Regions from separate parts of the Streptomyces sp. KR55 genome, predicted to be linked through region 1. Evidence: riboswitches for the same ligand, from Rfam matches in the RefSeq annotation. Region 1 holds a riboswitch; each other region holds the start of a gene.

Region 1 (5,662 bases):
GACCGAGCGCGCCGCGCGGACGTGGTCCTCGCCGACGACGAACTCGGTCGAGCCGCCGCCGATGTCCACGACGAGGTAGGGCTTGGGGAGATGGTCGTGTTCCGCCAGTTCCCTGGTCGCGCCGGTGAAGGAGAACTCGGCCTCCTGATCCCCGGTGATGACTTCGGGCTCGACGCCCAGAATGTCCATGACGCCGCGCACGAAGTCGTCCCGGTTCTCGGCGTCCCGGGAGGCGGAGGTGGCGACGAAGCGGAGCCGTTCCGCGCCGTGCTCCTTGATGATCGCGGCGTACTCGCGGCAGGCCGCGAAGGTCCGCTCCAGGGCCTCGGGGGCCAGGCGGCCGGTGCGGTCGACGCCCTGGCCGAGCCGCACGATCGTCATGCGGCGGTCCAGGTCGACCAGTTCGCCCGTCTCTGGGTTCGCGTCGGCGACGAGGAGCCGGATGGAGTTCGTACCGCAGTCGATGGCGGCGACTCGGGTCACTGGTCGTTCTCCTCGTTCGGTACGGTCACACAGGCGCCCTTGCGCCACCACTCCGGCAGCATGGCGAGGGCCTCGTCGCCGAGGGGGTTCACGCCGGGGCCGGCGGCCAGCGAGTGGGCGACCAGGACGTGCAGGCACTTCACCCGGTCCGGCATGCCGCCGGCGCTCGGGAAACCCTTCAGCTCCTCGATCTCGTCCCGGCGCCGGATGTAGTCCTCGTGCGCGGCGCGGTAGGCGGCGGCGAGCTCGGGGTCGGTCTCCAGGCGGGCCGTCATCTCCTTCATCACGCCGTTCGCCTCCAGGGTGCCGATCGCCGAGGACGCCTTGGGGCAGGTCAGGTAGTACAGCGTCGGGAAGGGCGTGCCGTCGGGCAGCCGCGGGGCGGTCTCCACGACGTCCGGCTGCCCGCACGGGCACCGGTGCGCGATGGCGCGCAGCCCGCGCGGCGGCCGGCCGAGCTGCTGCTTGAAGGCCTCGACGTCCGCGTCGGTGGGCTCGGTGCGCGGGGTGGGCGGCGGGGGGGTCTCCATGACGTTCTTTCTCTTGTGTTCACTGGTCGGAGGCATCGGACTTGTCGACGCCGTCCCAGACGTTCGCGTACCAGGGGCGGTCGGCCGCCCCGGAGTCGGCGTGCGACTGCTGTGCCGCGTCCGGGTCGATCACGACGTAACCGGTCTCCCCGGGCATCACATAGTGCAGTCGCTGCCGGATCTGCTGCTCCGCGTACGCGTCGTCCTGCCAGCGTGCCTTGAGGTCGCGCAGTTCCTCGACCCGCTGCCGGGCCTGTTCCTGCTGCCGCTGGAGGTCGGCGATCTCGGCGCGCTGGGCGACGTACTGCCTTATCGGATAGGCGAGGGCGACCACCAGCGAGCAGACGACGAGCGCGAGCAGTGCGGCGCGGCCGGTCAGCCGGGAGCGGCGGGCCTGGCGACGGGTCTGGGAGCGGTAGACGCGGGCGGCCGTCTGCTCGCCGAGCAGCCGGATCCTGGTCGTGGTGGAGAAACCCCGGTCCCTGGCGGCCATCTCCCACTCCCGTCACACACGCGCGTACGTCCCCGCACACGGTACGGGACCGAGTACGGGGACGTACGTACGACGCTTCCTACGAGGCCCTGCTCAGCCCTTGAAGCGGGGGAACGCGGAGCGGCCGGCGTACACCGCGGCGTCGTCGAGGATCTCCTCGATGCGCAGCAGCTGGTTGTACTTGGCGACGCGCTCGGAGCGGGCCGGGGCGCCGGTCTTGATCTGGCCGCAGTTGGTGGCGACGGCCAGGTCGGCGATGGTGACGTCCTCGGTCTCGCCGGAGCGGTGGGACATCATGCACTTGAAGCCGTTGCGCTGGGCGAGCTCGACGGCGTCCAGGGTCTCGGTCAGCGAGCCGATCTGGTTGACCTTGACCAGCAGGGCGTTGGCGGCGCCCTCCTCGATGCCCTTGGCCAGGCGCTCGGGGTTGGTGACGAACAGGTCGTCGCCGACGAGCTGGACCTTGTCACCGAGCTTGGCGGTGATGGTCTTCCAGCCCTCCCAGTCGTCCTCGAACAGCGGGTCCTCGATGGAGACCAGCGGGTAGGCGTCGACCAGCTCGGCGTAGTACTCGGTCATCTCGGCGGCCGAGCGCGCCTTGCCCTCGAAGAGGTAGGAGCCGTCCTTGTAGAACTCGGACGCGGCGACGTCGAGCGCGAGGGCGATCTGCTCGCCGGGGGTGTAGCCGGCCTCCTTGATCGCCTCGAGGATGAGGTCGAGGGCCTCACGGTTGGAGCCGAGGTTGGGGGCGAAGCCGCCCTCGTCGCCGAGGCCGGTGGCCAGGCCCTTGCTCTTCAGGACCTTCTTGAGGGTGTGGTAGACCTCGGTGCCCCAGCGCAGGGCCTCGGAGAAGGACTCCGCGCCGATCGGGGCGATCATGAACTCCTGGATGTCCACGTTGGAGTCGGCGTGCGAGCCGCCGTTCAGGATGTTCATCATCGGCACCGGCAGCAGGTGCGCGTTCGGGCCGCCCAGGTAGCGGAAGAGCGGCAGGTCGCTGGCCTCGGAGGCGGCGTGCGCGACGGCGAGCGAGACGCCGAGGATGGCGTTGGCGCCGAGCGAGCCCTTGTTGTCGGTGGCGTCCAGGTCGAACATCGCCTGGTCGATCAGGCGCTGCTCGGTGGCGTCGTAGCCGACCAGCTCAGGGCCGATCTGCTCGATGACGGCCAGGACGGCCTTCTCGACGCCCTTGCCCTGGTAGCGGTTGGGGTCGCCGTCGCGGAGTTCGATGGCCTCGAAGGCGCCCGTGGAGGCGCCGGACGGGACGGCGGCACGACCCGTGCTGCCGTCGTCGAGGCCGACCTCGACCTCGACCGTGGGGTTGCCTCGGGAGTCCAGGATTTCCCGGGCTACGACGACGTCGATGGACGGCACGAGCATCTCCTTCGTGGATGTGACGCGGTTTAGCAGGACCGCAGCGGCTCTGCGAGACGAGCCTAACCGGCTCCGTGGGATCGGCCAGCCGGTCGCCCACCCCGTGGACGGAACCGATCGTAAATTGTTTCCGAATGGAACAAAGACGGTTCCTCAAGAATGAGGGCCCGAGCGGAGAACGAGGGCCCGAGCGAAGAACGAGGGCCCGAGCGGTGACACAAAAGCCCCGCCCCGGCGCGTACGGGGGAACACGCACCGGGGCGGGGGCCCGTGGGGACGGGGGGACCCTCACGGGGTCTGCGAAGCCCGGATTACTTCAGGTCAGGTGAAGCTGCCGGGCCGGGTAGATCCGGATTACTTCAGGTGCAGCTGCTGACCCGGGTAGATGAGGTCGGCGTCCTCGACGATGTCCTTGTTCAGCTGGAACAGCTTCTCCCAGCCGCCCTCGACGTCGTGCTCCGCGGCGATGGTGCTGAGCGTGTCGCCGGTGACGACCTTGTACTCGCCGTCGCCCTTCTCGACCTTCTCACCGGTCGGGGTGGTGACGGTCTTCTGCGCCGGGCGCTCCTGCGAACGGGAGGCCGGCTGCTGTTCGGTCGAGCGGGTGGTGGTCTCGGTGCTGCTCTGCGAGGAGCCCTCCGAGGAGGAGTCGCTCGCGCCGCCGCCGGTGTACGTGGCGTTCGACAGGCCCGTGCCGCAGTGCGGCCAGGCACCCTTGCCCTGACCCGCGAGCACCTTCTCGGCGATCTGGATCTGCTGCTCCTTGGTGGCCTGGTCGGCCGTGGCGGCGTACTGCGTGCCGCCGTACGCGGCCCAGGTGGAGGCGGAGAACTGCAGACCGCCGTAGTAGCCGTTGCCGGTGTTGATGGACCAGTTGCCGCCCGACTCGCACTGGGCGACGGCGTCCCACTCGGAGGTGGTGGCGGCGGAGGCGCTGCCGGCCGCCATCAGCGGGGCCGCGACGGCGGCGGCGCCGGTGACACCGACGACGGCTATGGCACGAGCGGCCTTGGACGGACGACGGTGCTTGCCCTTGCTGGAAAACAGCATGGATGGATCCCCTCACCGACGCCTGCGAGGTGAGCTGTCGGGTTCGGGCCGGTTGAGTTGCCCGGTCACGCCCCTGTGGGGAGGCGTGACTTCACCCCAAGCCGTACGGGCTCAACTGCCCGGTGCGGCGCTTACCTTGGGTCCCCCGCTCCTGCCTACGGCGCTTGACGCGACGACTGTTCCCGGACGGCCGCTGGCAGGATTCGGCGTTGCGGCAGCCGGGGCTCGCGTTGGCGAGCGGTCATGACCGTAGACACGCGATTGGCGGAATTTCAAAGAGGATCAGGGCCTCTGAGACTCATCCCACACTTTCACCAAACCGGACATTAGACGCTAAGTGGGACGTGAACTCCCGCTACTTTTCGCCCGGTTCGACCCCGACATCCAGCGTCTGACCGGGGATGATGTAGTTGGGGTCGGCGCCGACGATCTCCTTGTTGTCCGCATAGAGCACGGACCATCCCCCTTGGACGCCAAGGGAGTCGGCGATACCCCAGAGACTGTCCCCCTCGCGCACGGTGTACGACCCGTCGGCGGCATCGCGGGGGGAGGCGCTGTCGCGTGAGGCGTGACGCCCCGAGGACTCGGTTGTACGAGCGCCGGCGGCATCCTCGTCGGCGCTGTCGCCGCGATGCTTGCCCGTACCGGTGTCGATCAGGCCGGAATCGCCTTCACTCTGCCCCGAGTTGTCCGAGTCGGTGGCCTTCGGGGTGGCTGTGGGAGAGCTGTCGGATTCCTGAGAGTTGTCCGGAGTGGAGTCGGCGGGCGTCGGGCTCGCGGAACCGTCCGTCGCATTCGATGACGAGTCAGACGATGGGGACGGCATGGTGGATTCAGTCGAAGACTCTGCCGAATCAGACGAACCGGACGAGCTGGAGGAACCGGACGAGTTGGACAAGCCGAACGAGTTGCGCAGGCTCTCGGAAGTGTCCGACGAGGCGTCACCGGCCACACCCGTGTCCACGTCGACCGAACCCTTGTCCGCGTTGAGACCGGCGGTGAGTCCGCAGGTGCCCCATGCGCCCACACCCTGGTCCGCGAGGATCCGCTCGGCGACGGCTATCTGCTGCGAACGGCTGGCCTGGTCGGCGCTGGCCGCGTACGTGAGGCCGCCGTACCGCTCCCAGTCCTCCTGGGACAGTTGCAGCCCGCCGTAGTACCCGTTGCCCTCGTTGGCGCTCCAGGAGCCGCCGCTCTCGCACTCCGCCACCCGGTCCCACGTCGTGCCGCTGGCCGCGCTCGCGCCGGTGGCGCCGAGGAGCGGGATGGCGATGGCGGACCCGGTCACGCCGGCCGCGACAACGAGGGCTGGAGCCTGGCGGGGGCGACGGTGACGACCGTTCCCGGAGAGCATGCGGGGACCTTTCGCGAGACAGCAGTGACCGGCGCGGCGGGTGGTGTTCGACGTCGCGCTGATGGGTGAACGTATCGGCAGTCGATCACTTGTCACAAGTTAACGTCGCGCAGATCACGTGAAGATCACAGAGTTGAGGTTGTGTCACGTTTTCGGTGCCGGAGTGGAGCGTTCCGGTCGAATCCGGGGGCTGGAGGGGCCGGGAGGCCGGGGGGCCGGTTTACGAGATGGGAGTGAACTCCACGGGCAGCGTGCGCAGTCCGCGCATGATGAGGCCGCCGCGCCATCGCAACTCGCTCGGGTCCACGGCCAGTCGGAGGTCGGGGAGGCGGGTGAGGAGGGTCGCGAGGGCAGTCTGCCCCTCCAGGCGGGCGAGCG
Region 2 (5,662 bases), on a different contig from region 1:
GGAGGGCATGCCGCCCTCGGCGCCGGTGTCGAGGACGGCGACGGAGTTCCAGCCCTCGCCGATGACGTTCAGTCCGTCGAGGCCCTTGCCGAGGTCCTCCTCGGACTTCCGCTCGTGCTCCGGTGCCGCCTCCAGGCTGTCGCCCTCGGTCACCTTCGCACCCTTGGGCGGGGCGAAGTCGAAGGTCGACGCGGCCGGCGCGGCAAAGCTGACCTGTGTGAAGCCCGCGTCCACCACGGCGGCACCGCCGCTCGCCGGGGTCAGCGTGAACTTCAGTGGCAGCCCGGTCTCCGCATCCACCGCCACACTGATCGCGCCCACCGTGGAACCGGACTGCTTCGGCTCGATGAGCAGCTTGTACGCGTCGCGGCCGGCCACCTGGGCGGTGCCGTCGACGGTCACGGACGTCGTGTCGTCCACCGCCTTCAGGGCCTCCTCGGTGAGGTCCTTGGGCGTGGCCGGCACCTCCTCGGACGCCTTGCCGTCCGCGGCCTCGGTGGCGGTGCCGTGGTAGACCTCGTTGGACGCGCTGTCGTAGCCCCACACGTCCTTGCCGTTGTGGATCAGGCTGTACTCGGCGGCGTTCTCCAGCAGCGACAGCTTCTGCCTGTCCGGGCCGTCGGCCGCGACGCGCAGCGTGTGCGTGCCGGACGCCAGCTCGGTCAGCTTGGCCGACGGGTCGGCCGCAGAACCCTCGCCGTCCGAGGGGGTCGCGCCGGACGTCAGCCCGCTCTCCAGGCCGCCCAGGTCGGGCAGCCCCAGATCGGTGCTGATCTTCACCGTGCCGGACAGCTGCTGTACGTCCGACTCGGCGATCTTCTCGATGAGTTGCTGTGCGCTGATCTCCGGCAGATCGGGGCTGCCGGAGTCGGCGATCGCGGGGACGAGCCCGATGGTCCCCGCAGCCACCCCCAGGACCGCCGCCGGGACGACGTACCGCGCGGCCTTGCGCCGCCGCGCCGCGCGCAGCTCTTCGGCCTGCGCCGCGGTCGTGCTGTCGTCGGATTCGTACGGTGCCATGTGTGCCTTACCTCCGTCGTCGGCGGCGGCTGTCCGTCACTTCGCGTCCTCGCACTCGTCCACCTGAGCCGCCATTCTCACCCGAATAGGTGAGGAGTGGTGTGTTCCGTGGTCTCCATCTGACCAAACCGGATGCGAAGAAGCGTCAGACCGCGGGCTCAACTCCGCGTACTGCTGCGGTATGACACAAGCGAGCGGCGCCTCCCCCGACCCGTAGGGGTCGTAGGGGAGGCGCCGCCTCGATGCCGGGTCTCCGGCGATCCGCTGGCCAGGCCCTATCCCGCGCGGTGCACCACCGCGTCGCACAGTTCGATGAGCGCTGCCTTGGCATCGCACTCCCGCAGCGGCGCAAGCGCCGACCGCGCCTCCTCCGCGTACCGCACGGTGTCCCGCCGTGCCTGCTCCAGCGCGGGGTGCGCCCGCAGCGCGGCCAGCGCCTGCGCATGCCGGGCGTCGTCCGTCAGGTCGGAGTCCAGCAGCTCGCACAGGGCGATGTCCTCGGCCAGCCCCAGCCGGGCCGCGCGCTCGCGCAGCCGCAGCACGGGCAGGGTCGCGATGCCCTCCCGCAGATCCGTCCCCGGCGTCTTCCCGGACTCGTGGGAGTCGGACGCGATGTCCAGGACGTCGTCGGCGAGCTGGAAGGCGACGCCCAGTCGTTCGCCGTACTGGGTCAGGACGTTCACGAGCGACTCGTCGGCGCCCGACATCATCGCGCCGAAGCGGCACGAGACCGCCACCAGCGACCCCGTCTTGCCGGCCAGTACGTCCAGGTAGTGCTCGACCGGGTCGCGCCCGTCCGACGGCCCGGCCGTCTCCAGGATCTGACCGGTGACCAGCCGTTCGAACGCCTCCGCCTGCACCCGCACGGCCTCCGGACCGAGGTCGGCCAGGATGTGCGAGGCACGGGCGAAGAGGAAGTCGCCGGTGAGGACCGCGACCGAGTTGCCCCAGCGGGCGTTCGCGCTCGGTACCCCGCGCCGCACCTCTGCCTCGTCCATCACGTCGTCGTGGTACAGCGTCGCCAGGTGGGTCAGCTCCACGACCACGGCCGAGGGCACGACCCCGGGCGCGTACGGGTCACCGAACTGCGCGGCGAGCATCACCAGCAGCGGGCGGAACCGCTTGCCTCCGGCCCGCACCAGGTGCTGCGCGGCCTCCGTGATGAACGGGACCTCGCTCTTGGTGGCTTCGAGCAACCCTTCCTCGACAGCCGCCAATCCGGCCTGGACATCGGCTTCCAGAGCCTGGTCCCGCACGCTCAGCCCGAACGGCCCGACGACGGTCACGAGGGGTCTCCTGTCTGCTGGTGTCTACCGGCGGTTACGCGGTTTGTCGATACGTCGCTGCCTTCACTCAAGTCAGCGTATCCGGTCACGTTTCGATCACCGAGGGCGCCCGGGGTTACAGGCCGGGCTGTATCGGATCACGAGCGGTATGTTTTCGATCAGTTGATACGAGAAGTTATTTATCGACTTAAGCCGAATAGGTGAGCTTTGTCCGGTAATACCCCCGCCACGCCGTCTCGCCTCCGGCCATTCGGGTGACCGGCTCCCTCCCATCACACCTGAGGGAAGCGCATCCCATGCACACCTGATTAATAGGCACTTGAGCTCATTGTCCGATTTACCACTCTTGCGCTCGTGCGTGACATGACTCACCTTCACCCGTTCACAGGTTCCACGCGGTCGCCAATCATCCGGCTTTCCCGGCTTGCGAGTTGAGCCTTGGCATACGCAAAGGATCAAGCTGACAAAACACCCCAGACAAAGATCAAACAGCATGTTGTGTGAACCCGCTACTTGTTTCCGACATGTGCTCTCGCATACGTTCCGGGCCAGTCGGGCGGACGCCGAATCCTGCCGCCGCCCGGTACCACCGATGACGAGACCACTCACGCACGGCAGGAGCGGGGGACCCAGGTAAGTCGCCGCGCCGGACGTCGTACGACGCACCGGAACGGCTTGGGGTGAAGTTGCGCTCGCAAGGGCGCGGCCGGGCACCTCCCAGCCCGAACCCGACAGCTCACCTCGCAGGCGAAGGAGAGGAACAAGCCCATGCCTGCAAACGGTCAGCCCCGCCGCACCCGCACTGCCCGCATAGCCCGCAAGCTCGCGGTCGCCGGCACCGGCGCGGCCGTGCTCGCCCTGCCGCTCATCGGTGCGAGCACCGCATCGGCCGCCACCCCCGCCGCGGTGACCGCGAAGACCGCCACCACGGCGTACTCCGACAACCTCGACGGCTGGATCCGCGAGTCGCTCGCGATCATGGCGCAGCACGGAATCCCGGGCTCCTACAACGGCATCTACCGCAACGTCATGCGCGAGTCGTCCGGCAACCCGGCCGCCATCAACAACTGGGACTCCAACGCGGCCAAGGGCACCCCGTCCAAGGGCCTGCTCCAGGTCATCGACCCCACCTTCGCCGCGTACCACGTGCCCGGCACGCCGTACGACCCGTTCGACCCGGTCGCCAACATCACCGCCGCCTGCAACTACGCGGCCGACCGCTACGGCTCGATCGACAACGTCTTCGGCGCCTACTGAGCCCTTCGCGCCTACTGAACCTTCGTACCCACCGAGGCCCTGCGCCCGCTGAGCCGCTGCGGGCGCAGGGCCTCGGTGAGGAGCCGTTCGAGGACGACGGCGATGCCGTCGTCCTCGTTCGAGAGGGTGATCTCGTCGGCCACCGCCTTCAGTTCGGGGTGCGCGTTGGCCATGGCGACGCCGTGGGCGGCCCAGTCGAACATCGGGATGTCGTTGGGCATGTCTCCGAAGGCGATGGTGTCCTCGGGGCGCAGCCCCAGATGCCGGGCCGCCAGCGCCAACCCCGTCGCCTTGGTGATGCCGGACGGCTGAAGCTCGACCGTCCCGGGCCCCGACATGGTGACCGTCGCGAGCGAACCCACCACCGAACGGGCCACCGACGCCAACTCGTCGTCGGACAGGGCGGGATGACGCAGCAGCACCTTGCTGATGGGCTCGCACCACAGGTCGTCACGCCGGCCGACCCGTACCGCCGGCAACGTCGGGTGCGGCATCCGATACCCCGGCTCGATGAGCGTCAGGCCGTCGACGCCGTCCTGGTCGACGGCCGCATACACCGTACCGACCTCCGCCTCGATCTTGCCGAGCGCGGTCTCGGCCAGTTCCCGGTCCAGGGTGACCGACCACAGCAGACGGTCCACGCCGGCGTCGTACAACTGCGCGCCCTGCCCGCACACCGCGAGCCCCCCGCCACCCAGGAACTTCAGCAGCGGCCGCACCCTGGGCGCCGGCCGTCCTGTCACCACCAGATGCCGGGCACCGGCCGCCGAGACCCGCGCGAGCGCGGTGAGCGACCGGTCGGAGACCGTGTCGTCGCCGCGCAGCAGCGTTCCGTCCAGGTCGGTGGCGATGAGGGCGTACGCGGTGCGCTCGGCATATGCGATGGGTGCGGCCATGATCAGAGAATACGGACACCACACCCACGCCGTTCATCCCCAACTCCCTTCCACCTGTCCACATTTCAGTGGTCCGACTCCTCGGCGCCGGCCACCGGCCGGGCGAAGGCGCGTTGCGGACAGCGGGTCACGGACAGCGGGACGAGGTCACGGATATGCATGACTCCCCCATTCCGGACATTGCGAACTCTTTGCGCGCTTAAGTCACTGCCCAAGACGGCCGCCGCAGCCGTAACGTGTGCCGCGACCGCATGGACCGCACGTACGAAAGTGAGGCAGCACCCCGATGCCCCCCTTCGATGTCCCCGAGGGCGACCCCTTCGGTCCGCACAACCTTCCGTACGGCGTCTTCTCACCCGCCGGGTCCACCGAACGCACCGTCGGCGTCCGCCTCGGCGACCACGTCCTCGACGCCGGCGCGGCAGCACTGGCACTCGGCTCCCCTTATGCCGCCCTGCTGGCCCGGCCCACCCTGAACCCACTGCTCGCCGCCGGCCGCACCGCCTGGTCGGACGTCCGGCGCGCGCTGACCGCCTGGGTGACGGTGCCGTCCCACCGCGAAACCCTCGCGCCCCTGATGCACCCCCTCTCCTCGGTGACCCTGCACCTGCCCTTCGAGGTCGCGGACTACGTCGACTTCTACGCCTCAGAGAACCACGCCCGGAACGTCGGCCAGATCTTCCGCCCCGACGCCGCCGACTCACTCACCCCCAACTGGAAGCATCTGCCGATCGGTTACCACGGCCGCTCCGGCACGGTCGTCGTCTCCGGCACGGATGTCATCCGCCCCTCCGGCCAGCGCAAGGCCCCGACCGACCCCGCGCCCGTCTTCGGGCCGTCCGTCCGCCTGGACATCGAGGCGGAGGTCGGCTTCGTCGTCGGCACCCCGTCCCCGTTGGGCCGACCCGTTCCGCTGGCCGGCTTCCGCGACCACGTCTTCGGCCTGTGCCTCCTCAACGACTGGTCCGCGCGCGACATCCAGGCCTGGGAGTACGTCCCCCTCGGCCCCTTCCTCGGCAAGTCCTTCGCCACGTCGGTGTCGGCCTGGATCACCCCGCTGGACGCGCTGGACGAGGCACGAGTGGCCCCACCGCAGCGCACCCATCCCCTCCTGCCGTACCTGGACGACACGGACGACGAACCCGGCGGCTACGACCTGCGCATCTCCGTCGCTCTCAACGGTCACGTCATCTCGGAACCCCC
Region 3 (5,662 bases), on a different contig from region 1:
TCATCAGCGTGATGACGCCGTCGCCCTCCTCCTCGTCCGGGATCTGGTCGGAGTCGGCGACCAGCGCGACCTGCTCCAGGAAGTCGGCCAGTGTGCCCTGCTCGCCCTCGGTGCGTTCCTGCTCGAACTCCAGGGCCACGGCGGCGAGTTCCTGGAGGTTCTCGATCCGGGTCTCGTCCTGCGGGTCGGTGGAGGCCTGCAACTCGGCGAGGTAGCCGGTGCGTTCGAGCACTGCCTCCAGGATCGTCGCGGGGCCGGCGCCGGACTCGACGATCGTCCGGAGGTCCTCCATGAGCGTGTTGAACCGCTTGACGGCGTTCGTGGAGCGCGCGGCCATGCCGTACGCCTCGTCCACGCGCTTCAGCGCCTGCGGGAAGCTGATCTTCTCCCGCTGGGAGAGGGCGTCGATCATCGCCTCCGCGCGGTCGCCGATGCCCCGCTTGGGGACGTTGAGAATACGGCGCAGCGGGACCGAGTCCTCCGGGTTGGCCAGCACGCGCAGGTAGGCCAGGACGTCCCGGACCTCCTTGCGCTCGTAGAAGCGCACGCCGCCGACGACCTTGTAGGGCAGGCCGACGCGGATGAAGATCTCTTCGAAGACACGGGACTGGGCGTTCGTCCGGTAGAAGACGGCGACGTCCCCGGCCTTCGCCTCGTCCGCGTCCGTGAGGCGGTCTATCTCGTCGGCGACGAACTGGGCCTCGTCGTGCTCCGTGTCGGCGACATAGCCGGTGATGCGCGCGCCCGCGCCCGCGTTGGTCCAGAGGTTCTTCGGGCGGCGGGACTCGTTGCGCTCGATGACGGCGTTGGCGGCGGAGAGGATCGTCTGGGTGGAGCGGTAGTTCTGCTCCAGCAGGATCGTCGTCGCGTCCGGGTAGTCCTCCTCGAACTGGAGGATGTTGCGGATGGTCGCCCCGCGGAAGGCGTAGATCGACTGGTCGGCGTCACCCACCACGCACAGCTCGGCGGGCGGCAGGCCGCCCTCGCCGGGTGGTACGCCCTCGTCGTGCTCGCCGGTGCCGACGAGTTCGCGTACGAGGGCGTACTGGGCGTGGTTGGTGTCCTGGTACTCGTCGACGAGTACATGGCGGAAGCGGCGGCGGTAGTGCTCGGCGACGTCCGGGAAGGCGCGGAGCAGGTTGACCGTCGTCATGATCAGGTCGTCGAAGTCGAGGGCGTTCGCCTCGCGCAGTCGCGACTGGTACAGGGCGTAGGCCTGGGCGAGGGTCTTCTCGAAGCCGTCGGTGGCCTGGGCGGCGAAGTCCTCCTCGTCGATCAGCTCGTTCTTGAGGTTGCTGATCTTGGCACTGAAGGACTTGGGCGGGTAGCGCTTGGGATCGAGGTCCAGGTCGCGGCAGACCAGGGCCATGAGGCGCTTGCTGTCGGCGGCGTCGTAGATCGAGAACGACGACGTGAAGCCGAGCTTCTTGCTCTCCCGGCGCAGGATGCGCACGCACGCGCTGTGGAAGGTCATGACCCACATCGCGTTCGCGCGCGGACCGACGAGCTGCTCGACGCGCTCCTTCATCTCGCCGGCGGCCTTGTTGGTGAAGGTGATCGCGAGGATCTGGCCCGGGTGCACGCCCCGCTCGGCGAGGAGGTGGGCGATGCGGTGGGTGAGCACGCGGGTCTTGCCGGAACCGGCCCCGGCCACGATGAGCAGGGGGGAGCCGGAGTGGACGACGGCGGCGCGCTGGTTGTCGTTCAGCCCCTCCAGGAGCGCTGCCGTGTCCACGGCCGGACGCGCGGCGCCGTCGCGGTAGTACGCGTCCCGGTCCGGGGGCACGTCGAACTTCCCGCCGAACAGATCGTCCGGGATCGACTCCGGAACGTGATCGTCCTCGGGCGGCGGGTGTTCCTCGTGGGCCCGCGGGGCCTGGAGGTCCGCCAGGAAGCTGTCGTCAAAGAGGCTGCTCATCGCTCTCCGAGTCTAGGGCGCCCCACCGACAACCCGCGGCCGCCCCGAGAACATCCCCGGCCGGAATACCGTCGATCTTGACGATGAGGCCGGAATCACATCGGCTGCAGCGGCCGACGACCTTCCATCCCTGCCCACCCCCACATCGGCTTACTCTCCGAGCCCACCCCACTACCACCCGCGACCACTGACTGAAGGTCACGAAAATGTATCGGGCATATCACCCACCAACCTTCACACGCACCACACGAGTTGGCTACCGTGCCGGGCAGGCCGTACGACCCCCACCGGCGAACGTCGCCGGGCCGCACGGCCTCCGCCGAGTCCGGTGCGCCCCCGTGGCTGCCGGAGCCGGGGACCCAACCGACTCTGGGGTGAATCGGTCCGACTCCCTTCCCGGGAGGGGACCGTAGGGCAACCCTTCCGAACCACCCGCCCGAACCCGACAGCTAACCCGGTAGGCGGCCCATGGAAGGAGTCGCCTCCCTTGGCGTCGCACCGTAAGTCGCGTCCCACGGGCGCGCGCGTCGCAGGCATACGGACCCCCGCGCTTGCCACGGCTGCCCTCACGTCTGTGGCCCTGCTCTCCCAGACGGCCAATGCCACCCCCTCGGCCGACGACAAGCCGAGCCTCGAAGAAGTCGAGAAGAAGGTCGACGACCTCTACCGCCAGGCGGAGTCGGCGACCGAGAAGTACAACGCAGCCAAAGAGAAGACCGCGAAACAGCGCAAGCAGGTCGACACCCTCCTCGACGACGTCGCCCAGCGCACCCAGAAGCTCAACGAGGCGCGCGAGGAGCTGGGCTCGTACGCGGCGGCGCAGTACCGGACCGGCGCCTCCGCCCCCGACACCGCGACCTTCCTGCTCGCGGACTCGCCGCAGGACTACTTCGACCAGACCCAGCTGATGGGCAGGCTGACCAACCGTCAGAAGGGCGCGGTCGACGACTACTTCACCCAGCAGTCCGCGACGATGGAGAAGCGCCAGGAGGCCACCGAGAGCCTCGAGACGCTCACGGAGTCGCAGAGCGATCTGAAGACGGCCAAGGCCACCGTCCAGAAGAAGCTCGCCGACGCCCGCGAACTGCTGTCGCAGCTGACCGCCGAGGAGAAGGCACGGCTGGCGGCGATCGAGAAGAAGAAGCAGGAGGAGGCCGAGCGCAAGGCCGCGGAGCTCGCCCGGCAGCAGGCGGAGGAGGAGCGGCAGCGCCAGGAGGCCGCCGCGCAGCAGGAGGAGACCGGAAGCGGCTCCTCCACGGAGACGGGCACAGGGACCGAGACGGGCTCCGGCACCTCGGCCCCCGACTCCTCGTACGCCACCAAGGCCGAGAAGGCGCTCGCCTTCTCCCGCGCGCAGATCGGCAAGCCGTACGTCTGGGGCGCGACCGGCCCCGACTCCTACGACTGCTCCGGTCTCACCCAGGGCGCGTGGAAGGCCGCCGGCGTCTCCCTCCCGCGCACCACCTACGACCAGGTGAACGCGGGCACCACGGTCTCCCTCGCGGCCGCCCAGCCCGGCGACCTGGTCTTCTTCTACGACGACGTCACCCACGTCGGCATCTACATCGGCAACGGCATGATGATCCACGCCCCGAAGCCCGGCGCGTACGTGCGCGAGGAGTCGATCTACTACGACGGGGAGTCGTCCATCCACAGCGTGGTACGACCGGCCTGACGGGCGGAGGCAAGGGGCGGGCCGGATGGCACGCCCCGGGGAGGCTTCCGTGGGCACGCGCGCGTGGCGGGGTTACGCAGGCACGCGCGCGTGGTGGCGTTTTTCGCAGGCACGCGCGTGGGGTGCTGTTGGGCAGGCGCGTACGAGAGGCGCCTGCAGGCTCGCGCGCCCGCCGAAACGGCGCACGCTCGGTGTGAGCCCATTGCCGCGCGCCCGCGTGGTTTTCGACGTGCCCGCGCGCGTGGCCCGCTCGCGCGGCGCGCGGGGCTCCTTAGCATCGGCGCATGCCCGGCTCCTCCCCCCTCCGCGCCTGGTGGGCGCAGCATCCGCCGGCGGCCGGGGCCGCCGTCATGGCGACCGGCATCGTCTCGGTCGGCCTGCACCTGACGGGCTACGAGGTCCTGTCCCGGATCCTCCTCGTGGCGGCCTGCGCGGCATGGCTGGCCCTGGCGGCGGACCTCGTCACACGGCTGCTGCGGCAGCGGGCGCGCTGGATGACGGAGGCGGGAACGCCTGCGGTGCTCACCGCCGTCGCCGCGACCGCCGTGCTGGGGACCCGTTTCTCCGCGCTGGACCGGCAGCCCCCGGCCGCGGCGCTGCTGGCGCTGGCCACGCTGCTGTGGCCGGTGCTGCTCGTGCCCGTTGTGCGGCACCGGCAGCGGCGGCGTATGCCGGGGGCGGTGTTCCTCGGGGCGGTGGCGACACAGGGGCTCGCCGTGCTGGGCGCGACCCTCGCGCAGGCCGAGTCGGCGGCGTGGCTCGCACATGCGGCGCTCGTACTCTTCTGGCTGGGCCTCGTGCTGTACGGCCTCGCCCTGGCCCGCTTCGATCTGCGGCAGGTGATCGAAGGGCCGGGGGACCAGTGGGTCGCGGGCGGCGCGGCAGCGATCTCGGCGCTCGCCGGGGCCAAGCTCATCGCCGCCGACGGACCGGGCCTGTACCTCTGGAACGACGACAACAGCGGCGTCCTACGGACCGTGACCGTCGCCCTGCTGGTCCTCGGCCTGGGCTGGTACGCCGTACTGCTCGTCGGCGAGGTGGTCCGGCCGCGTCCGCGCTATGACGTGCGCCGCTGGTCCACGGTCTTTTCGATGGGTATGACGGCAGTGGCGGCCCTGGCCGTCACCACCGCTGTCGACGTCTCATGGCTCGAGTGGCCCGGGAAGGTGCTGCTGTGGATCGCGGTGGCGGCGTGGCTCGCGGTAGGGGTCGGGGCGGTCGCGGCCACCCGGGAGGCCGTACGCCCCGCGGCGCCCGGGCACCGCAGGCCGTGAGCCGCGGGTCTCGGCCGGGGCTCAGGTCCAGAGCACCGCGATGAAGACGTTCGCCATGGTCAGCAGGCCCACCAGGCCGAACAGACCCTTGTCCACCTTCTCCTCGTCCCGCTTCACGTAGACGAGACCGAGGATCACGATCAGCAGGGCCAGCTTCACGCCGATCTTGATGTTGTTGACGGACTGATCGTCGGCCTGGTTGAGACCGACCAGGATCACGCCGGTGACCAGCATGGTCAGCGCACCGTGCAGCATCGCCGGGCCGAATCGGGCGGTGCCCTCGCCCATCGCCTTCATCTGGGTGAAGAAACCGCCGAGCAGGGCGGCGATGCCGATGATGTGCAGGCCGACGAAGAGGTTGATGAGTACGTCCATGGAGCCGGAGCCTAATCAGGGCCCGGGCACCACCCGGCACCGGCCCGCCGACCCGGCGCCCGGCGGTCTGAGGCGCGGGACGCGGATGCATATATGCGCGCCATAGCACCTCCGCATGCACGCATGCCCCGTAAACCGCACATCGGTCATCGCGCTGCGTGAAGGCGACGGCCACGGACCGGGATCACGGTCACATACGGTCGCCCCGCGGTCCCCTCATGTCAGTTCCGCACAACGCGTTACCGGTCCGACACACCCAGGTCTAGCGTCCTGCATCAGGTGACCGGCTCCCCACCGCCGTCCGGGCCAGGGGCGGCAGCCGGACACCTCCGCCGAGAAGGTCCGGCGGCGGCCCCGCTCCCCCTGCACGGGCCGCCGCCGGACGCGGAGACCGCATCGGAGCGTCCCACGGTCCGCCCG

The links. Region 1 has a riboswitch for cyclic di-AMP ahead of ACTWQJ_RS38850 (transglycosylase family protein). Riboswitches for the same ligand answer to the same signal wherever they lie in the genome.
Region 2: it holds a riboswitch for cyclic di-AMP, as region 1 does, so the genes downstream of both, ACTWQJ_RS02625 (transglycosylase SLT domain-containing protein) here and ACTWQJ_RS38850 (transglycosylase family protein) in region 1, are expected to answer to the same signal.
Region 3: it holds a riboswitch for cyclic di-AMP, as region 1 does, so the genes downstream of both, ACTWQJ_RS12865 (NlpC/P60 family protein) here and ACTWQJ_RS38850 (transglycosylase family protein) in region 1, are expected to answer to the same signal.

Annotation. Positions count from the first base shown of each region.
Region 1 covers NZ_JBQQCE010000391.1:1,329-6,990, forward strand. Annotated here, with positions in the region: gene ACTWQJ_RS38830 (Ppx/GppA phosphatase family protein) at 1-483, opposite strand, end outside; gene ACTWQJ_RS38835 (DUF501 domain-containing protein) at 480-1,013, opposite strand; gene ACTWQJ_RS38840 (FtsB family cell division protein) at 1,033-1,506, opposite strand; gene eno (phosphopyruvate hydratase) at 1,600-2,880, opposite strand; gene ACTWQJ_RS38850 (transglycosylase family protein) at 3,235-3,930, opposite strand; cyclic di-AMP (ydaO/yuaA leader) riboswitch at 3,935-4,103, opposite strand; gene ACTWQJ_RS38855 (transglycosylase family protein) at 4,286-5,284, opposite strand; gene ACTWQJ_RS38860 (cytochrome P450 family protein) at 5,505-5,662, opposite strand, start outside.
Region 2 covers NZ_JBQQCE010000009.1:42,775-48,436, forward strand. Annotated here, with positions in the region: gene ACTWQJ_RS02615 (LolA family protein) at 1-1,020, opposite strand, end outside; gene ACTWQJ_RS02620 (polyprenyl synthetase family protein) at 1,296-2,306, opposite strand; cyclic di-AMP (ydaO/yuaA leader) riboswitch at 2,899-3,071, shown strand; gene ACTWQJ_RS02625 (transglycosylase SLT domain-containing protein) at 3,075-3,563, shown strand; gene ACTWQJ_RS02630 (HAD family hydrolase) at 3,575-4,459, opposite strand; gene fahA (fumarylacetoacetase) at 4,746-5,662, shown strand, end outside.
Region 3 covers NZ_JBQQCE010000068.1:658-6,319, reverse strand. Annotated here, with positions in the region: gene pcrA (DNA helicase PcrA) at 1-1,918, opposite strand, end outside; cyclic di-AMP (ydaO/yuaA leader) riboswitch at 2,226-2,397, shown strand; gene ACTWQJ_RS12865 (NlpC/P60 family protein) at 2,406-3,593, shown strand; gene ACTWQJ_RS12860 (tellurite resistance/C4-dicarboxylate transporter family protein) at 3,878-4,867, shown strand; gene ACTWQJ_RS12855 (hypothetical protein) at 4,889-5,242, opposite strand.